2 linked regions of the Niveibacterium microcysteis genome follow. The protein of the gene in region 1 interacts with the protein of each later gene in a pairwise test. Links are inferred from orthologs where the notes say so. Each region holds a gene or a part of one and is shown on either strand. Other genes may lie near its edges.

Region 1 (9,849 bases):
TGGCCGACGCGAAATCGGGCGGTTCAGTGGGTGCATTTCACGCAAAACACTGGATGCAAGGGCGCCCGAACAGTTGTGCTCGGTGCTGTTTTATGGATTTTTGTGTGGAACGCGGGGTGCGCCGATATGGACGAATGGCGGGCCCCGGATGTGGAGAGAGTCACTACCGGGGGCGGTAGTGATGCAGGAGGCGGCAGGCCGAACCGGCTGCCGGACAAGGGGGCGTGGCGCACCGCAGAAGAGCGGGGGCTGCACTCCGGACACAAACAAGACAGGAGACGAGAAGATGCAACGCAGAACTGCTTTGGCGACCGCGCTGGCCTTGGCCGCAGCCGCCTACATGCCCGTACTGAGCGCGGCCGACAAAGGCTTGGTGGGGATCTCGATGCCGACCAAGTCCTCGGCACGCTGGATCGCCGACGGCAACAACATGGTCAAGGTCTTCCAGAGCCGCGGCTACAAGACCGACCTGCAGTACGCAGACGACGACATCCCGAACCAGCTCGCGCAGATCGAGAACATGGTCACCAAGGGCGTCAAGGTGCTGGTGATCGCGTCGATCGACGGCACCACGCTGACCGATGTGCTGCAGAAGGCGCACGACAAGGGCGTCAAGGTCATCGCCTATGACCGCCTGATCAAGAACTCGAAGAACGTCGACTACTACACCACCTTCGACAACTTCCAGGTCGGCGTGATCCAGGCGCAGTCGCTCGAGAACGCGCTGGGTCTGAAGCAGGGCAAGGGCCCATTCAACATCGAGCTGTTTGGCGGCTCGCCGGATGACAACAACGCCTTCTTCTTCTACAACGGCGCGATGTCGGTGTTCGACCCCTACATCAAGAGCGGCAAGCTCGTGGTGCGCTCCAAGCAGATGGGCATGGACAAGGTTTCGACGCTCCGCTGGGACGGCGCTGTTGCGCAGGCGCGCATGGACAACCTGCTGTCGGCCTTCTACACGAAGGACAAAGTCAACGCGGTGCTGTCACCGTATGACGGTCTGTCGATCGGCATCCTCTCCTCCCTGAAGGGTGTTGGCTATGGCACGGCCGGTCAGCCCTGGCCGTACGTCAGCGGCCAGGATGCGGAGATCCCGTCGGTCAAGTCGATCCTGCGCGGCGAGCAGTACTCCACCGTGTTCAAGGACACGCGTGAGCTCGCGAAGGTCACGGCCGACCTGGTCGACGCGGTGCTGCAGGGCAAGCAGCCGGTGATCAACGACACCAAGACCTACAACAACGGCGTGAAGGTCGTGCCGTCCTACCTGCTCAAGCCGGTTGCCGTCGACAAGACCAACTACAAGCAGGTGCTGGTGGATAGCGGCTACTACACCGCCGACCAGCTGAAGTAAGCCGGATGCGGTGCCGCGCGGTGCGGCACCGCTGCGTTTGAAACCGAGTGGGCGGTGCGCCGCACGCCCGGTAATCGGAGGAGCAGAGTGGAATCCATCCTCGAGATGCGCGGCATCACCAAGCGCTTTCCGGGCGTGGTTGCGCTGAAGGACGTGAACCTCGCGGTGCGAGCCGGCGAGATCCACGCGATCGTCGGCGAGAACGGCGCGGGCAAGTCGACGCTGATGAAGGTGCTCAGCGGCGTGTACCCCTACGGCAGCTACGAAGGAACGATCCGCTTCGAAGGGCGGGAACAGCGCTTCGAATCGATCGGCGACAGCGAAGAACAGGGCATCATCATCATCCACCAGGAACTGGCGCTGGTGCCGATGCTGTCGATCGCCGAGAACATCTTTCTTGGCAACGAACAATCACGTCGCGGCATCATCGACGAGGCACAGACACATCGCCGCACGGTCGAGCTGCTCGCGAAAGTAGGGCTCTCGGAGTCGCCGGATACGCCGGTCGGAGACCTGGGCGTCGGCAAGCAGCAGCTGGTTGAGATCGCGAAGGCGCTCTCCAAGCGTGTGAAGCTCCTGATCCTCGACGAACCGACGGCGAGCCTGAACGAGAACGACAGCCAGGCGCTGCTCGACCTGCTGCTGGAGTTCCAGTCGCAAGGCATCACCAGCATCCTGATCTCGCACAAGCTCAACGAAGTCTCGCGCGTCGCCGACACCATCACCGTGCTGCGCGACGGCTCAACGGTCACCTCACTCGACTGCAGCGGCGGGCCTGCCAGCGAGGATGTGATCATCCGCAACATGGTCGGCCGCGAGATGGCCGATCGCTACCCGCCGCGCACGCCGAATATCGGCGATGTCGTGTTCGAGGTGCGTGACTGGACCGTGATGCATCCGCTGCACCGCGAGCGCGAGGTCACCAAGGGTGTCAGCTTGAACGTGCGCCGCGGCGAGATCGTCGGTATCGCCGGCCTGATGGGCGCGGGGCGCACCGAATTTGCAATGAGCCTGTTCGGCCGCTCATACGGCCGGCATGTGAAGGGCAACGCCTTCCTGAAGGGCGCGCAGATCGACGTCAGCAGCGTCGAGCGTGCGGTGCATAACGGTCTGGCCTACGTCACCGAAGACCGCAAGGGCTACGGCCTGGTGCTCGAGAACGAGATCCAGCACAACATCTCGCTGGCACACCTGAAGGGTGTCGCCGCGCGTGGGGTCATCGACGTTGGCCGCGAGTTCTCGGTCGCCACCGAGTACCGCCGCAAGATGCGCATCCGCAGCGCGGACGTGTTTCAGCACGTTGGCAACCTGTCGGGCGGCAACCAGCAGAAGGTCGTGCTCTCGAAGTGGCTGTTCTCGGAGCCCGAAGTGCTGATCCTCGACGAGCCGACTCGCGGCATCGACGTTGGCGCGAAGTTCGAGATCTACAGTCTGATGGCGCAACTGGCGGCCGAGGGCAAATGCATCATCCTGATCTCGTCCGAAATGCCCGAACTGCTGGGCATGAGCGACCGGATCTATGTGATGAATGAAGGTGCTTTCGTGGCCGAAATGCCGGCCGCCGAAGCGAGCCAGGAAAAAATCATGCGGGCCATCGTCACGGCCGGCAAAGAAGGCTGAAGTCGGGAAATGAAAGACATGGATACGATGATGGAAAGTGCGGCACCGGCCGCCAGCCGTGGCAAATCCCTGCTCGGCTTTGTGAAGACCAACCTGCGTGACTACGGCATGCTGTTCTCGCTGGCGGTCATCATGGTGTTCTTCCAGTACATGACCGAAGGCACGCTGCTGCAGCCCCTGAACATCACGAACCTGGTGCTGCAGAACAGCTATATCGTGATCATGGCGCTGGGCATGTTGCTGGTGATCGTTGCCGGGCATATCGACCTCTCGGTCGGTTCCGTTGCAGGTTTCATCGGCGCGCTCGCTGCGGTGCTGATGGTCAATTACCACTGGCACTATCTGCCGGCGGCGCTCGTATGCCTGGGCGTCGGCGCGGTGGTCGGCGGCCTGCAGGGCTACCTCGTAGCCTTCCACAAGATCCCGTCCTTCATCGTCACGCTGGGTGGCATGCTGGTGTTCAAGGGGCTGGCGCTGGCCTTGCTCGCCGGGCAGTCGGTCGGCCCTTTCCCGCCCGAGTTCCAACTGCTGTCTTCGGGGTTCATCCCAGATCCATTTGCTGGTGAAGCGCTACGGCTGACCTCGATGGCGCTCGGCGTTGTCGGTGCGGTAGCGCTGCTTTATACCGGGCTGCGGGCGCGGGCGAACAAGACGCGCTACGGTGCGCAGGTTGAGCCGCTAGGCCTGTTCCTCGCGAAGACCGGCATCTTTGCAGCGGCGATCCTGTTCTTCACCTACCTGCTCTCCAGCTACAAGGGCCTGCCGAACGTGCTGGTGATCATGCTGGCGCTGACGCTGATGTTCGACTTCGTTACCAAGCGCACGACGATCGGTCGCCGCATCTACGCGCTGGGCGGCAACGAGAAGGCCGCACGGCTGTCGGGCATCAAGACCGAACGGCTGTCCTTCCTCGCCTTCGTCAACATGGGCGCGCTTGCGGCGCTCGCCGGCCTGGTCTTCGCTGCGCGGTTGAATACCGCAACGCCGAAGGCGGGCCTGGGTTTCGAGCTCGACGTGATCGCCGCCTGCTTCATCGGCGGCGCGTCGGCCTCCGGCGGGGTGGGCAAGGTCATGGGCGCAGTGATCGGCGCATTCATCATGGGCGTGATGAACAATGGCATGTCCATCCTGGGTATCGGTATCGACTACCAGCAGGTGATCAAAGGCCTGGTGCTGGTCGCCGCCGTGTTCGTCGATGTCTACAACAAGAACAAGTGAGCGCTTGCGATGCATGAGCCGATGCCGGCATCCGCGATGAACTACGGCGACAATGGGGGCAAGCAGCTCAACCCCTTGTTGCCGGGCTATTCCTTCAACCTGTATCTGGTAGCAGGGGTGACCCCGATCATCGAGAACGGGCCGCTGGATTTCTTCATCGACCGCCCGAACGGCATGAAGGGCTTCATCATCAACATGACGGTGAAGGGCGAGGGCAAGGTGGTTGACGGCGATGAATCCTTCATCTGCCGCACTGGCGACCTGCTGCTGTTCTCGCCTGAAACCCCGCACTACTACGGCCGCGCGCCGGGCAGCCCGGACTGGTATCACCGCTGGGTGTACTTCCGTCCGCGTGGCTACTGGGCCAACTGGCTAAAATGGCCACACCCGACGCGACGCGTGGGCAAGCTGAGCCTCGGTTCGCCGGAACTGATCGCCGAGTTCGATGCGCTGTTCCAGGAAATCGACCGCACCCATCGCGGCGAGCGGCGCACGTCGGAAGAGCTCGCGATCAACCTGCTCGAACGGCTGCTGATCCGGGCCTACGAAGAGCGCCCGGAGAATCTCCCCAAGCCGATCGACAGCCGCGTGCAGGCTGCTTGCCAGTTCATCGCCAAGAACCTTGCCGACGACCTGGGGCTGGACGACATTGCGCGGCATGTGTGCCTGTCGCCCTCGCGGCTCGCCCACCTGTTCCGCGAGCAGATGGGCATGAACATCGTGCGCTGGCGCGAAGATCAGCGTGTGTTGTTGGCAAAGCACCTGCTGCAGAGCACGCGCACGCCCGTATCGCGCGTTTCGGAAATCGTTGGCTACGAAGACCAGCTCTACTTCTCGCGCGTGTTCCGAAAACGGGTCGGCATCAGCCCGAGCGGCTATCGCAAGTCCTGCGACACCGAGCCTCATCCGCTGGTCGATCCGCAGTTGATGGCGCCGCTATCGAACTTTGCCTTCGAGGCCTTGCAGAAAGGGATCAGGGGATGACAATCCGCCTCGTGGCGCTTGATCTGGACGGTACGCTGCTCGACAGCCGCTTGCAGATCCGCCCCGAGTCGGTTGCGTCAATCACAGGTTTGCGTGAGCGCGGTGTCGACGTGATGCTGGTGACCGGTCGTCACCACGCCGCAGCGGCCCCTTACCATCGCGCGCTCGGTCTTGAACTACCGGCCATCTGCTGCAACGGCACCTACCTGTACGACTACGCGCGTGGAGAGGCGCTGATGCCGAATCCGTTGTCGCGCACCCAGGCGCTGTTCCTCCTGCGCAAGATTCGCGAGAGCGGCATCCACGCTTTGATGTACATCCGCGATACCATCACCTACGAGCGCATCGAACCCCACCTAGCGCGCTTGCTCAAGTGGATCGAGACGCAGCACCCGTCAGACCGCGCCGCCTTCCAGCAAGTCGCTCGATTCGAGGATGTGGCGGTCACCGCCGACATCGTCTGGAAGTTCGCGCTCACGCATCCGATCGCGGAGCCCTTGGTCGAGCTCGTTGCGGAGGTTCAGCGTGAAATGGGGTTGGCGTGCGAATGGTCAGGCAGCAACCGCGTGGATATCGCGCAAGGCGGCAACAGCAAAGGTGCGCTGCTCGCCCGCTGGCTTGCCGAGAACGCCATCGCCCCTGAAGACGTGATCGCCTTTGGCGATAGCCCCAACGACATCAGCATGCTTGAACTCGCTGGCGTTGGCGTTGCAATGGCGGGCTGCCTGCCAGAAGTCCGCGCGGCCGCAGACTGGCTCGCGGGGCCCAACGATAGCGACACCATCGCCCGCACGCTCGAACGGTTCGTCACCTGACACTCCCGGCTACATGCCCCTCCGCCTAGGCAGCGGAGCCTGAGGCTTATGGGTCAGTTTGATCGCGCTGGTGTGCGTTTTTGGGGCGACGCTCAGGCCTCTGCGTCGGCCCAGCAGTTGGGCGTTTCGTACAGCCGAACCCGAGCGAGCTTCAGCCGACCGGCATACGCGTTGTCAAAATGCGGTGCGAGGGTGTCAAACGCAATTCGTGCCAGATTCTCGGCCGTTGGCACGAGCGCTAGGACGACCGTCTTGTGATCCGGCAGCGATTCCAGAAAGCTGCGGACCGCCGTATCGTCGGCGTGCACCAGGAACGCGTGATCCCAGCGATCGACGATCTCGCGTTTTGCGATGAATTTGACGTCGGAAAAATCCAGCAGCATCCCTTCGTCCGACGACCCCTTGGTACTGATCGGCTCGCCTTGCAGCGTCAGTTCCAGCGTGTAGCGGTGGCCATGCAGATTGCGGCACTGGCTGGCGTGGTGCGGGATTCGATGACCTGCATCGAACTCCAGGCGGCGGGTAATTTTCATGTTCTGCGGTCTTACGGGTGCGTTGGTGCTGCCTGCTGAGTCCGTACCGGAGTCAGCAAAAGAAAACGGCATCCTGCAGGATGCCGTTTTTCATTATGCCGGGAAGTCGGGGCTTAGCCAGCCTTCTTCTTCGCCTTGGCTTCCTTCTTCAGATTCTTCAGCAGATCCGGATCGGCCTGCTTCAAGTACTCGATCACGTCCAGATCATCCTTGCGGATCTTGCCGATGTCGACCTGTTCAACGTGCACCAGACGGAGCAGGGCTTGAACCGGGCGCGGAATGTTGCGACCGCTTTCATAGCGCGAGCCCCCGCTCTGCGTGACGCCGATCTTCGACCAGAACTGGGATTGATTCAGTCCAAGCTTGCGGCGGATCTCGCGAACATCAACCTTGTCGTTAGTACTCTTCATGATGGCAACCTCACTTCGTTTTTTTGCGCTTCCCCGACCGTCGTTATAAAAACGGCCTGCCTTGCGAAGACCGGAAACTGATCGTCCAGTTCCCGAATTATAGATCAATATCTGATTGCCATAGTTCCATATGCCAAGCCATTGTGCGAGCAACTGTTAAACAGTGTCACCCGGGATCTGCGGCGGGCAGGGGAGTTCGTGTACAATCGCGGGTCCTACGCGAAACAGATAAGACGATGGCTCTGATTGTTCAAAAGTACGGCGGCACGTCGGTTGGTACCACTGAGCGTATCAAGAACGTGGCCAAGCGGATCGCCCGCTTCCAGAAGGAAGGTCACCAGCTGGTGATTGTTGTCTCCGCGATGACCGGAGAGACCAACCGCCTGATCGGTCTGGCCAAGGATATTCAGGCCTCACCCGATCCGCGTGAGCTGGACGTGGTCGTGTCGACGGGTGAGCAGGTCACCATCGGATTGCTGTCGATGGCGCTGATGGAGCAGGGCCTCAAGGCGCGCAGCTACACCGGCCCGCAGGTCCGCATCCTGACTGACAACACGCACACCAAGGCGCGCATCCTCAAGATCGACGAGGACCGTATCCGCCAGGATCTGGACGAAGGCCATGTCGTTGTCGTGGCCGGTTTCCAGGGTGTCGACGAGGCCGGCAACATCACGACCTTGGGGCGCGGCGGTTCCGATACCACCGGCGTTGCGCTGGCCGCAGCCCTGCACGCCGATGAATGCCAGATCTACACCGATGTCGACGGCGTCTACACGACCGACCCGCGCATCGTTCCGGAAGCACGCAAGCTTGATCGCATCACCTTCGAAGAGATGCTCGAGATGGCCAGCCTTGGCTCCAAGGTGCTGCAGATCCGCTCTGTCGAATTCGCTGGCAAATACAAAGTCAAACTGCGCGTGCTCTCCAGCTTCCAGGAAGATGGAGAGGGCACGTTGATTACCGTTGAGGAAGATAGCAGCATGGAACAGCCGATCATTTCGGGTATCGCGTTCAACCGTGACGAAGCCAAGCTTACGGTTCTCGGCGTGCCGGACCGTCCCGGTATCGCTTATCAGATTCTCGGCCCGATCGCGGATGCGAACCTGGATGTCGACATGATCATCCAGAACGTCGGCCACGACGGCACCACCGACTTCTCCTTCACCGTCAATCGCAGCGAGTTCGACAAGGCCCGCGGCGTGCTCGAAGAGGTCAAGGCCCATATCGGCGCCCGTGAAGTGGTCGGCGACAAGGGTATCTGCAAGGTGTCTGCCGTAGGCGTTGGCATGCGCTCGCATCCGGGCGTCGCGAGCAAGATGTTCCGCACGCTGGCAGAAGAGGGCATCAACATCCAGATGATCTCGACTTCCGAAATCAAGATTTCTGTCGTGCTCGACGAGAAGTACCTGGAGTTGGCTGTTCGCGTGCTGCACAAGGCTTTCGAGCTGGATCACGCGAACTAAAGTTGTACCGGCGCGATTGACGGCGGAGGTAAAAAACCGCTATAGTCGCGCCTCTTAAGTGCGGAGAGTTGGCCGAGAGGTCGAAGGCACTCCCCTGCTAAGGGAGCATACGGGCTAAAACTCGTATCGAGGGTTCGAATCCCTCACTCTCCGCCAAACAGAAAAATGCAGGTGTTAAAAAAATACTTGCAAAGCGGAATTAGGTAGTCTATAGTTCTGCTCTCGGTTGCACCCGTAGCTCAGCTGGATAGAGTACCTGGCTACGAACCAGGGGGTCGGGCGTTCGAATCGCTCCGGGTGTACCAACTTCTTCAAGCACTTAGCCCAGTCTTCGGACTGGGCTTTTTGCTTTCTGGCCCTCCGGCAGTGTTCTGGTGCCCGTTTGGTGCCCGTATGTCAAAACCTAGGTTCTGAGGGAATGGCGGAGAGTAGCGCTGAGTTTGAACTCCAAGAGTCTGCGGACATGTGCGCACGGGTTCGGCGGGCCGAGTTACTGCAGACCTTCACCGATAATCTGCCTCGGGTGCGGAGACGGCCCGCATTCCAGAAGCTATGGACCGATGAGGCGCTAGCAAAATGGGTTCGTCGCTACCGGTTCGGAGCTGACGCGAGCTGGCTTTCGTCAGATTCAAGACCAGCGGCAAGTCGCATCGTTCGGCGTGTTGCGGAGCTTGTTGGTGACTACATCGCTTTGCAGAGAGGGACTGAGGCGGGATTATGGACTGCCTCTTTAAACAGCTCGGAGAGAGGACCCACGCTGGCTTGAACCGGCCGTTCCGGAGGACTGCTTCCGGCGGGGGGGCTAGCGTTCGTAGTACTTAGCGGTCGTTCGTGGGTTTGCCTCTTGACCGACCGCTTTGGCCGAGGACTTGGTGGCGAGAGGCAATCCGGTCTGACCGCCGTCCTCAGTTTCCCGACGTTCCCGGAACAAGAAGCCGAACGCCTAGATTTGGCCGTCTGGAGATGGTCACGGTCACGGCCAGCAGCTGATGCCAGCGATGACCGCCAAGGTGGCTACCAGTTGCCCGCGCCTGCAGTCAGGTTAGTGCGGATGCTTTGTAGCCTGGGGCTAGCAGGGGTCGATAGCGGCTATCGAGGAGGGGCGCTCCCACGTGCTAATGGTGCTGGCTGATGCGGTCGATGGACGTCTGTTGAGGATCACCTAAAACTGACCCAGCGCGATCATTGAAAATTGACCCACCCTGCAAGGCTACCCGAGGGGGCCTTGGTCTGTGAAAGTCAGTTGTTCCTGCGGTTCGGTTTTTCCTCCTTTTCGTTTCTTGGATGATGCGGCGCGAAGTGCGTCAGCGGTGGTTGTGCTGTGCCGGAAGCGCCAGGAATCGTTGCCCGTCTCCACGATGTGGCAGTGATGGGTGAGGCGATCGAGGAGCGCCGTGGTCATCTTCGCGTCGCCGAACACGGAGCCCCACTCGGAAAAGCTGAGGTTGGTGGTGA
Region 2 (9,929 bases), 1.4 Mb from region 1 along the record:
CTGCGCGAACTTGCGTTGCTGCACCGCCTGTGTCCGCAGCGCCTGGGGTTGGAGAACGGCCGCGGCGCCTGCCAGGCGTACGGCCTGAAGCGCTGCGACGGTGTCTGCGTGGATGCCGAGCGGCCGGAGATCCACGATGCGCGCCTGTTGCGTGCATTGGCATCACTCGCGCCGCGCGCGTGGCCGTGGCCAGGCCCGGTGGCGATCGCGGAGCTGCATGAGGAAAGTGGCCGCGCAGCGACGCATGTGTTCGACCAGTGGTGCCATCTTGGCAGCGCGCGCGACGAGGCGGCGCTCGCCACCCTGCTCAGCGAGCCGCCGCCGCGCCGCTTCGATCTCGATATCGCGCGGCTGCTGCAGCGCTGGCTGATGCAGCCGGGTCACGCCAGCGCGGTGCGCGCACTGCCTCAGCGCGTGGTCTGACGCGATTCGATCAGCGTGCGCAGCTCGCCCGGCAGCAGCGCACGTAGCTGTTCGGTCAGCCGCGCTTCATGCTTGCGCCACGCAACGCCGGCAAACACGATGCCGAGCCCGATCGCCGTGAGCGTGAGCGGGAACAGCCAGCTGTCGCGGAAGTAGTGGTGCGACAGATCGCCCAGCACCATCGCGACGCCCAGCGCCCCGAACACCACGAAAGTCCGCCGCACAAGTAGCGCGCCAACGCCGATCAGCAGCAGGTTGATCGCGAGGTAGATCAGCTTGCCGGACAACAAGCCGGAGCCGAGTGAGCTGAGCCCGCCCCAGAAGGCCATCAGGCCGAACAGATAGAGCCAGAACGGGTAATCCTTGCGCGAACGGCTGCGCAGCTCGATCCAGAAGGCCACCAGCAGCATGATCAGGCCGAAGGCGAGCGAGAACCACTTGCGGAAGGTCCATGAGGCTTCGCTCCAGTGGTAGTTGTCGTCCGCGGCGAGGATGAAGACGGCGAGGTCCATGCTCATGTACCACAGCGTCACCGCGATCGGCATGACCAGGAAGGGCGTGCGCCAGCGGTAGAGCATCAGCGTGCCGGCGACCAGCGTGGCGAATTCCAGCGTGATCCAGCGCCAGTCGATGTACACGTGGTAATCGCGGTAGCCCTTGATGTGTTCAGCTTCGGCCCACAGCCCGAAGGCGTTCTGCAGGCCCCACACCGCCAGCGGCACCAGCACCACGATCAGCGCGGCCATGATGCCGCTGGGCACGGCCAGCCCCATACGCTCGAAGCGTTCCGCCAGCTTCCATGCAACGCCTGCATACAGCAGCGCGATGAAGAAGATGCCCCAGCCGCCGAACTGCTCCCAACCCAGAGTCATGAACAGCGACATCGCGCCGATCGCGAGCAGGCCACCGAGGTAGTACAGCACATGGGTAAAGTCGAAACGCGGTGCGTCCGGGTCGCCGGCGCGGCGGGCGGCAAGGAACTGCCACAGTGCGTCGGCCGAATCGGCGGGCAACAGACCGGCCTGGCTGGCGGCATCGAGGTCGGCGCGTTGAATGCGGAGCGTCATGTCTGGCCTTTGGGGCGGAGCGATGGCGCCATTGTGCCTGCACGCACCGGATGCTCGCGTGGCGGATTCGCTGTCGAGGTACGCGCCGCCGCCGGTATCATTTCCTGATACGCACTACTGGCCAGCCACCATGACCCAAGCTGTGGAAGTCGTTGATCTGCTGAAAGCCGCACTCAAGGCGCGCGGTATCACCTACGCCGAGTTGGCCCGTCGCGTCGGGCAGTCAGAGGCCAGCGTCAAGCGCTGGTTTGCGCAACGCAACTTCACCTTGGCGCGACTCGATACCGTGTGCGATGCGGTCGGCATCGACTTTGCCGAGCTGACCGGCGGCTTCGATCGCGAGGCACGGCTGGTATCTCGGCTGACCGTCGCGCAGGAGCGCGAGATCGTCAGCGAGCCCAAGCTCTTCCTCGCGGCCTTGTCCGCACTCAATCTGCTCGGTTTCGAGGACATGCTTGCGCTCTACGAATTCGAGCGCGCCGAGTTGATCGGCCTGCTCGCGCGGCTCGATCGCATCGGCTTCATCGAGCTGATGCCTAACAACCGGATACGTTTGCGTGTGGCCCGCACCTTCTCGTGGACGCCGAACGGGCCGATCATGGAAGCCTTCAAGGACAACGTGGCGGACTTCTTCGCGAGCGACTTCGCTGGCGCCGGCGAGGCGATGTTTCTGCTCAACGGGCGCCTTACGCCCGGTGCGCGTCATGCGCTGGCCGAACGACTGAAAAAGCTCGCGCGTGAGTTTGCGGAGCTGCATTGGGACGAGGGCACGCTGCCGCAGAGCGAGCGCCAGCCGGTGAGCCTGCTACTGGCGTGCCGACCGTGGCAGGTTGCGGCGATCCGGCCCTTCATTCGCACCACCCCGCAGCGCAAGGCGCGCTGAAACATCTGTGGAGCATGGGATGTTCAAGAATCCGGACACCAGCGCGTTGCGCGCGGCGCTGGGCGAGGTGAAGACGATCGCGATCGTCGGCGCATCGCCCAAGCCCGAGCGGCCCAGTCACTACATCGGCGCCTTCCTTAAGCAGCAAGGCTATCGGGTGATCCCGATCCATCCGGCGGCGGCGGAGATCTTCGGCGAGAAGGTCTACAAACGCCTCTCCGACGTGCCAGAGAAGATCGATCTGGCGGACTTCTACATCAACGCGGAGCGCGTCGGCCCGATGGTGGACGAGGCAGTAGCGCTCGGCATTCCCTTCATCTGGATGCAGGACCATGTTGTCGACGAGGCGGCTGCTCAGCGTGCACGCGATGCGGGCGCCACGGTGGTGATGGACGACTGCATCTATCGCCGCTGGCGGCAGCTGACGGAATGATCGAGCCGCGCTGGCCTGTGGGAGAATTGCACACATGAAACTCCGCTTCACGAAAATGCAGGGCCTGGGCAACGACTTTGTCGTGATCGACGCGGTGCGCCAGCCCTTCGAGATGACGCCCGAGCGGGCGCGCTTCCTGGCCGACCGCCGCTTTGGCGTGGGCTGCGACCAGATCCTGATCGTCGAGCCAAGCCGCCTGCCCGGCGTCGACTTCCGCTACCGCATCTTCAACCTCGACGGCGAGGTGGAGCAGTGTGGCAACGGCTCGCGCTGCTTCGCGCGCTATGTGCGCGACAAGGGCCTCACCGACAAGGACGAGATCCGCGTCGAGACGCTCGCGGGCGTGATCTCGCCGCGGCTCGGTGCCGATGGGTTGGTGACGGTCGACATGGGCGCCCCGGTGCTCGATCCGGCGCGTATCCCGTTCATTTCCGATACCGATGCGCCGGCCCAGCTGCTGGACGTTGCGGGCGAGACGATCACGATCGGTGCCGTCAGCATGGGCAACCCGCATGCGGTGCAGGTGGTGGCCGATGTCGATACCGCGCCGGTCGCGACGCAAGGTCCGCTGATCGAGCACCACCCGCGCTTTCCGGCGCGGGTGAACGCGGGTTTCATGCAGGTCGTCGACCGCCACACCATCCGTTTGCGCGTGTTCGAGCGTGCAGCCGGTGAAACGCTCGCCTGCGGTACCGGTGCCTGTGCGGCGGTGGTGTCCGGCATTCGCCGTGGTCTGCTTGACAGCCCGGTGCGCGTGCATGCGCGTGGCGGTGAGTTGAGCATCGCCTGGGCTGGCCCGGGCCAGCCGGTGCTGATGACCGGCCCGGCTGTTACCGTGTTCGAAGGCGAGATCGAAATCGATTGATGACTGCGGTGGCAAGCCACCGCAGAAACGAGGTTTACACGCATGACCGATCAGGAAGTCGTTGCCTACCTGCAGGCGAATCCCGAGTTCTTCAACGAGCAGCCGGCGCTGCTGGCCGAACTGGCCGTGCCGCATCCCGATACCGGCCAGGCGATCTCGCTGACCGAGCGCCAGTTGCTCGCGATGCGCGAGAAGCTGCAGCTGATGCAGGAGAAGATGGCCGAGCTGGTGCGCTTTGGCGAAGAGAACGACGTGATCGGCGAGAAGGTGCATCGGCTGACGCTGGGCCTGCTTGAGTCGAACAGCGTTGAAGCGGTGGTCGGCGTGATCGACACGCATCTTGTTGAAGACTTCGCAGTGCCGCATGTGGCGCTGCGTGTGTGGAACAGCATCATCCAGCGCGACACGGTTGAGTTCTCGCCCGTCTCTGAAGAATTCCGCTTCTTCGCGGCGGATCTGCGCCACCCCTACTGCGGCCCGGCGACGCAGCCGGAAGTGGTCGGCTGGTTTGGCGAGGCCGGTGCTCATGTGCGCTCGGTCGCGCTGCTGCCGCTGCGCCGCGACGGCGTGGTGTTCGGCCTGCTCGCGCTGGGCAGCGAAGATATCGAGCGCTTCTATCCGGAAATGGGCACGCTTTATGTGGCGCGCATCGCCGATCTGGTCAGCGCTTCGCTGATCAACCATCTCGGTTAGCTCAGCGTTGCCTTCCCGATGAGCGTCGCGATCGAGAACATCCGCGCTGACGACATCCTGCCCTTTCGCGCGGCGGTCGATAGCGTGGCCCGCGAAGGGCGTTTTCTCGCCAGCTATGAAGCGCCGTCGCTCGACGCGGTCGGGCGATTCGTCAATGCCAATATCGAGCACGGCTATCCGCACGTTGTCGCGCTCGCAGATGGCGCCCTGGTTGGCTGGTGCGACATCACGCCGGAAGGGCGCCCGCTCAAACGCCACGTCGGCCTGCTCGGGATCGGCGTGGTTGCAGGTTGGCGCCGCCGCGGTATCGGCAATGCGCTGATCAATGCTGCGCTGGCGCGCGCGGCGCAAGCCGGCTTTCTGCGTATCGAGCTGAGCGTGCGGGCCGACAACGCCGCGGCGATCGCCCTGTATCGCAAGCATGGATTCGTGCAGGAAGGGCTCAAGCGCTTCGCCGTGCGGGTGCCGGATGGCTTTGAGGATGTCGTGATCATGGCGCGCCTCTCGCCGGCGCTGGGCTGAGATGGATCTGTCAGCACCAGCGGAGCTCACGGCGCCGATGGAGGCATGGCTGGCGATGCTCGCGCATGAGCGGCGGCTCGCGGCGCTGACGATCAGCAACTACCGGCGCGATCTGCAGCGCTTGCTCGAGCTGAGCGCCGGGCGGGCGCTCGAACAGGTCTCGCCACACGATATCCGGCGCTATGTGGCCCGCTTGCATGGCCGGGGGCTGAGCGGGCGTTCGATCGCGCGGCATCTGTCGTGCTGGCGCGGTTTCTTCGCCTGGTGGGCAAAGTCGGGTGCGCTGGGCGCCAATCCTGTCGTGGGCATCCGGCCGCCCAAGTCACCGAAGGCGCTGCCGCAGGCGCTCTCGCCCGATCAGGCAGCGACGCTGCTGGATGCGCCGCAAGGGTCGGAAAACGATCCGTTTGCGCTGCGCGATCGGGCGATGTTCGAACTTTTCTACTCGTCAGGCCTGCGCTTGTCGGAACTCGCCGGGCTGGACATCGGGCCGGCACTCGACCTGCGCGAGGCCGAAGTGATGGTGACCGGCAAGCGGAACAAGACGCGCACCGTGCCGGTCGGCGCCAAGGCACGTGAGGCGCTGGCGGCCTGGCTGGCTGCACGCGGCCAGCATGCACGCGCCGACGAGGTGGCGCTGTTCGTCAACAGCCGCGGTGGCCGCATCAGCCCGCGCATGATCCAGCAGCGCCTGTCGCTGTGGGCGCAGCGCAGCGGCCTTGGCGTGCATGTTCATCCGCATATGCTGCGGCACAGCTTTGCGAGTCATCTGCTGCAGTCGTCCGGTGACCTGCGTGCGGTGCAGGAGTTGCTGGGGCACGAGAGCATTGCCACCACGCAGATCTATACCCATCTCGACTTCCAGCACCTCGCCAAGGCTTACGACGCTGCACATCCGCGTGCGCGGCGGAAGCCGAAAGAGTGAGTCATGTCATAACGCTCGCACTGTCTGCGCGCGTATGATCGGCAGTTCCTTCATTTGCGCCGGAGCAAAACATGAAACTTCATTCCGCCCTGCTTGTTGCCCTGCTTGCGTGTGTTCCAGTTGCCGGTATGGCTGCGGATGCCGCCGTTGCCGTGGGCCAGGCCCCGGGCAAGGTTGGTGCCGCTGGTCGCGTTAGCGCCAAGGCAAAGGTCGAAGCGGTGGATGCCGCTACCCGCACCGTTACCTTCAAGGGTGAAAAGGGCAATGTGTTTGAAGTTGTCGCTGGCGACGAGGTGAAGAACTTCGACCAGATCAAGGTTGGCGATGTGCTGACGGTGACCTATGCCGAAGCGATCGCTTTCGAGTTGAAGAAGGGTGGCAAGGGCGTGCGTGAGCGCCGTGAAGCCACCGATGCGGTTGCTGCCGCACCGGGTGAAAAGCCGGCCGGCGCAGCGGGCCGCCGCATGATCATCGTGGCCGACGTGACGAAGGTCGATCACAAGGCGGGCACCGTAACGCTGCGTGGTCCGAAGCAGTCGCGCACCCTGAAGGTGGATGATCCGGCGAAGTTGAAGAACGTCAAGGTTGGCGATCAGGTCGAAGTGACCTACGTCGAAGCCGTGGCGCTGGAGATCGGCGCGAAGTAAGCGTCGGCCACCGTTGCCCGAAAGCCCCGCCGCGAGCGGGGCTTTTTCATGGCTGCTCGCGTGACGTGATTCGACAAGACGCGAAGCGGTGGGCCGACCGTAAGCTACATGCCGGCTTACAGGAGGGCGCTGCGTGCAAAGGGTGATCCGTTTAAAGCGCTATGCCTACGCACTGTTTCTGATTCCGCTGGTCTTGCCGCCCGCCGGTTTGATGCTCGGCGCGCATTACGCGGTGCCGGACTGGGGGGCTTGGCTGACGGTGCTCGTGGTGTTCGGTCTGGTGCCCCTGCTCGACACCTGCTTGGGTCGCGATACAGCGAACCCCGGCCCGGACGAAGAGCGCGCGCTGCTGGCCGATCCCTGGTATCCGGCCCTGACGCTGCTGGCAGTGCCGGCCTGGAGCGCTCTGCTGGTGTGGGGTGTATGGGCGGTGAGCCAGGCAACGTTGGGGCTGGCCGGTCGTGTCGGTTTGCTTGCCTCGCTTGCAACCGTGGGCGGTGCGGTGGCGATCAACGTCGGGCACGAACTGATCCACAAGACTCGCCGCGCAGAGCGTGCCGCCGGCGGCTGGCTGCTTGCGAGCGTGGGCTACGGCGGATTCAAGATCGAGCATATCCGCGGCCATCATGTGGATGTCGCCACGCCGCGTGATACCTCCACCGCGCGCCTGGGCGAGAACGTGTATCGCTTCCTGTGGCGCGCGTTCACGACCAATCCGGTGCGGGCCTGGGAACTCGAACGGGCCCGCCTGTCACGCCGCAACTTGCCGTGGTGGCGCAACGAGCTTTTGCTGTGGTGGGGGCTGTCGCTCGCCTGGGCGGTTGGTTTCGCGCTGTGGTTGGGGGCGCCCGGCTTGGTCGCCTACCTGGGTATCGGCGTCGGCGCGATCGCCTTGTTGGAGATCGTGAACTACCTCGAACACTACGGTCTGATCCGCGCTCCACTGCCCAACGGGCGCTACGGGCCGGTCACCGAACATCATTCCTGGAACAGCCCCTTCCTGCTGACGAACCTGCTGCTGTTCCAGTTGCAACGCCACTCGGATCACCACGCCCACGCCGCACGGCGTTACCAGATCCTGCGCCACATGGCGGCGGCGCCGCAGTTGCCCGCGGGGTACGCCGCACTCGTGCTGCTGGCCTTGGTGCCGCCGCTGTGGCGCCGGGTGATGGATCCGCGTGTGGCGGCCTGGCGCGCGCAGCAGGGGCTTGCTTGATCAGTCCGGAAGCCCGTCGGAGAACCAGCCGATGTGGGTGAATTCGAGCTTGTAGGGCGGGCTGAGTGCCAATGCTTGCCAGCGATCACTCTGTTTGGGGTCCAGCGGCACCACGGCGCATTGACGCTTGCCTTTGATCGCGAGGGCTTCACTGCCGCTGCCGGTGAGCAGCGCAGCTTCGCCGCCGTCGCGCTCGAAGCAGGCGCGTATCGCGTTCGGGTCCGAGATCAGCAGTCGGAAGTACCAGGGGACGATTTCCTTCACGAGGCGGCGGGCCTGGTCGGCGGACGTCAGCGCGTCCGCGTAGCTCACGCGCCCGGCAACCGGCAGGTTGGGCGTCAGGGTCAGATGCACCTGCAGGCTGTCCTTCTTCTGGTTGGTGACGAACTCGGCCTTGTCGGCGAGCGCCGCTTCGGAGCGCGGTACCTCGATGTCACCCTCCTCGCCGAGCGGTACTGCGATGTCGGTGTTGTCACCCACAAGGCGGATGCTGATGTCCGAGGCCTTGACCGACTTGTCGGCCGATTTCACCTGCATGCGCATGCGTACCTTGTCGTGCTCGACGCGGTCGATCTGGCTGAAGAATTTGTAGGCGTCGGCGTACGGCATGATCGCCGGATCGCGTACGCCTTTTACGACCAGTTTCTCGGCGGGTGCGTCGGTGGCGGGCAGGGGCGCTTCCTCTGCGAGGGCGACCAGCGGGCTGAGCAGCAGAGCGAGGGCGATGCGTTTCATGGCAGGTCCTGGTAGTCGATCTGCCGCGATTCTCGCGGCGCCGTGGATCGACAAAGTGTCGGAAACGTAAGCGTTTGTCAGTGCTGCAGCGTCAGTGCGAGTGCAATCGGCAGGAAGAGCAGCGCGAACAGGTTGCCGATCATCACGATCGAGGCAACTTTTTCAGGCTCCTGTCGGTAACGCTCGGCGAACATGAAGTTGAGCACCGCGGGTGGCAGCGCGCCGAACACGATCACCAGCGCGCGCTGCAAGGGCGGCAGCTCGACGACCGACACCACCACGGCTGCGACCAGCAGGCCGCCGACCGGCCGCAGCAGCGCGCCGCCAACGCCGATGCGCCAGGCGTGGAAGTTGGCGTCGGTGAGGCGCACGCCAAGCGAGAACAGCATCAATGGGATCGAGATGTCGCCAACCATCTTGATCGCGAGCATCAGCGGCGGCCATACCGCAATGCCGGCGCCGCCGACTGCGATGCCCGCGAGCGTGGCGAGCACCGAGGGCACTTTCCAGATCGTCGCGAGCCGGGTCTTGTGATCGAGCAGCCAGGCGCCGTATGAGAAGTGCAGGAAGTTCGACACCATGAACATCACCACGGCCGGCGCCAGTGCCTGCTCGCCGAAGGCCAGCACCGCGAGCGGCAGGCCGAGGTTGCCGCAGTTGTTGAACATCGTCGGCGGCACCAGCGTCTTCACCGCTACGCCGCTCAGGTGCGCGCCAATCCAGCCGACGATTCCGAACGCGATGACCATGAGGACCGAGATGCCGGCCAGCGGCAGGAAGTCGCCGAGGTGGAACTCCTTCGATACCAGCGCCGCAAACACCAGCGCTGGCACGAAGACATCCATGTTCAGCTTGTTCGCGACCGTGAGATCGGGCTTCGCGCGGCGTGCGACGAGCCAGCCGAGGCCGACAATGGCAAAGAGCGGGAACAGGATCGAGACGATGCGCAGGAACATGAGGCTATCCGCCGGTTGGAAAGCGGATTCTAGCCAGCCGGCGCCGGCCGGCCATCCGTAGTGTTACGTGCCAGCCGCCGCTGCACAGCAAAAAGGGCGCCGAAGCGCCCCTTGATCATGCAGTGCCGTGTCGGTCAGAAACGGTAGCCAACGCCGATACCGATCAACCACGGATCGATGTTCAGCGTATCGACGACGACGCCACCGGCCTTCACATCGGTGCCGATCCAGGTCTTCTTGATATCGGCATTCAGATACCACTGCGGGCTGATCTCGTAATCGAGGCCTGCCTGGAGCGAAGCGCCCCAGCTGGTGCGCTCGATATCGATGCCGGCTGGCAGATCCACATCCCAGAAGCGCGTCATGTTCACGCCCAGGCCGACGTAGGGTTTGAACGCCCCCATCGGGTGGTGGTACTGCAGCATGAAGTGCGGCGGCAGCTGCTTGACGGTGCCGATCTTGGTGCCGCCGAGCTCGATGTCGTGCGTTTGCGGCACGCTCAACACCACTTCCAGCGCGAAGTTCGGCGTGAAGAAGTAGCTGATGTCGAGGTCGGGCAACCAC

What was found.
Region 2: the proteins of araC (region 1) and xerC interact in binary tests that used the Escherichia coli proteins (3 or more experiments, as listed by UniProt). The link is inferred for Niveibacterium microcysteis from one-to-one orthologs.

What each region holds. Positions count from the first base shown.
Region 1 is NZ_CP071060.1:1,750,927-1,760,775, forward strand. The notes cover bases 3,356-6,185. They hold araC (arabinose operon transcriptional regulator AraC), read left to right. Parts: upstream 3,356-4,198; coding sequence 4,199-5,173; downstream 5,174-6,185. Other genes in these bases: mmsB (multiple monosaccharide ABC transporter permease), read left to right, coding at 3,356-4,189; JY500_RS08025 (pyridoxal phosphatase), read left to right, coding at 5,170-5,988; queD (6-carboxytetrahydropterin synthase QueD), read right to left, coding at 6,081-6,185. In the rest of the region: chvE (multiple monosaccharide ABC transporter substrate-binding protein), read left to right, coding at 287-1,351; mmsA (multiple monosaccharide ABC transporter ATP-binding protein), read left to right, coding at 1,439-2,971; more of mmsB, read left to right, coding at 2,990-3,355; more of queD, read right to left, coding at 6,186-6,521; JY500_RS08035 (helix-turn-helix domain-containing protein), read right to left, coding at 6,635-6,931; JY500_RS08040 (aspartate kinase), read left to right, coding at 7,168-8,394; IS21-like element helper ATPase IstB, read right to left, coding at 9,605-9,849. UniProt on the Escherichia coli protein: Transcription factor that regulates the expression of several genes involved in the transport and metabolism of L-arabinose. Functions both as a positive and a negative regulator.
Region 2 is NZ_CP071060.1:346,939-356,867, forward strand. Bases 3,940-6,849 are described here. They hold xerC (tyrosine recombinase XerC), read left to right. Parts: upstream 3,940-4,887; coding sequence 4,888-5,811; downstream 5,812-6,849. Other genes in these bases: JY500_RS01605 (DUF484 family protein), read left to right, coding at 3,940-4,364; JY500_RS01610 (GNAT family N-acetyltransferase), read left to right, coding at 4,383-4,886; JY500_RS01620 (hypothetical protein), read left to right, coding at 5,883-6,458; JY500_RS01625 (alkane 1-monooxygenase), read left to right, coding at 6,592-6,849. In the rest of the region: JY500_RS01580 (exonuclease domain-containing protein), read left to right, coding at 1-423; JY500_RS01585 (hypothetical protein), read right to left, coding at 408-1,490; JY500_RS01590 (helix-turn-helix domain-containing protein), read left to right, coding at 1,621-2,373; JY500_RS01595 (CoA-binding protein), read left to right, coding at 2,393-2,806; dapF (diaminopimelate epimerase), read left to right, coding at 2,841-3,671; more of JY500_RS01605, read left to right, coding at 3,714-3,939; more of JY500_RS01625, read left to right, coding at 6,850-7,674; JY500_RS01630 (hypothetical protein), read right to left, coding at 7,675-8,409; JY500_RS01635 (AEC family transporter), read right to left, coding at 8,487-9,365; JY500_RS01640 (OmpW/AlkL family protein), read right to left, coding at 9,500-9,929. UniProt on the Escherichia coli protein: Site-specific tyrosine recombinase, which acts by catalyzing the cutting and rejoining of the recombining DNA molecules.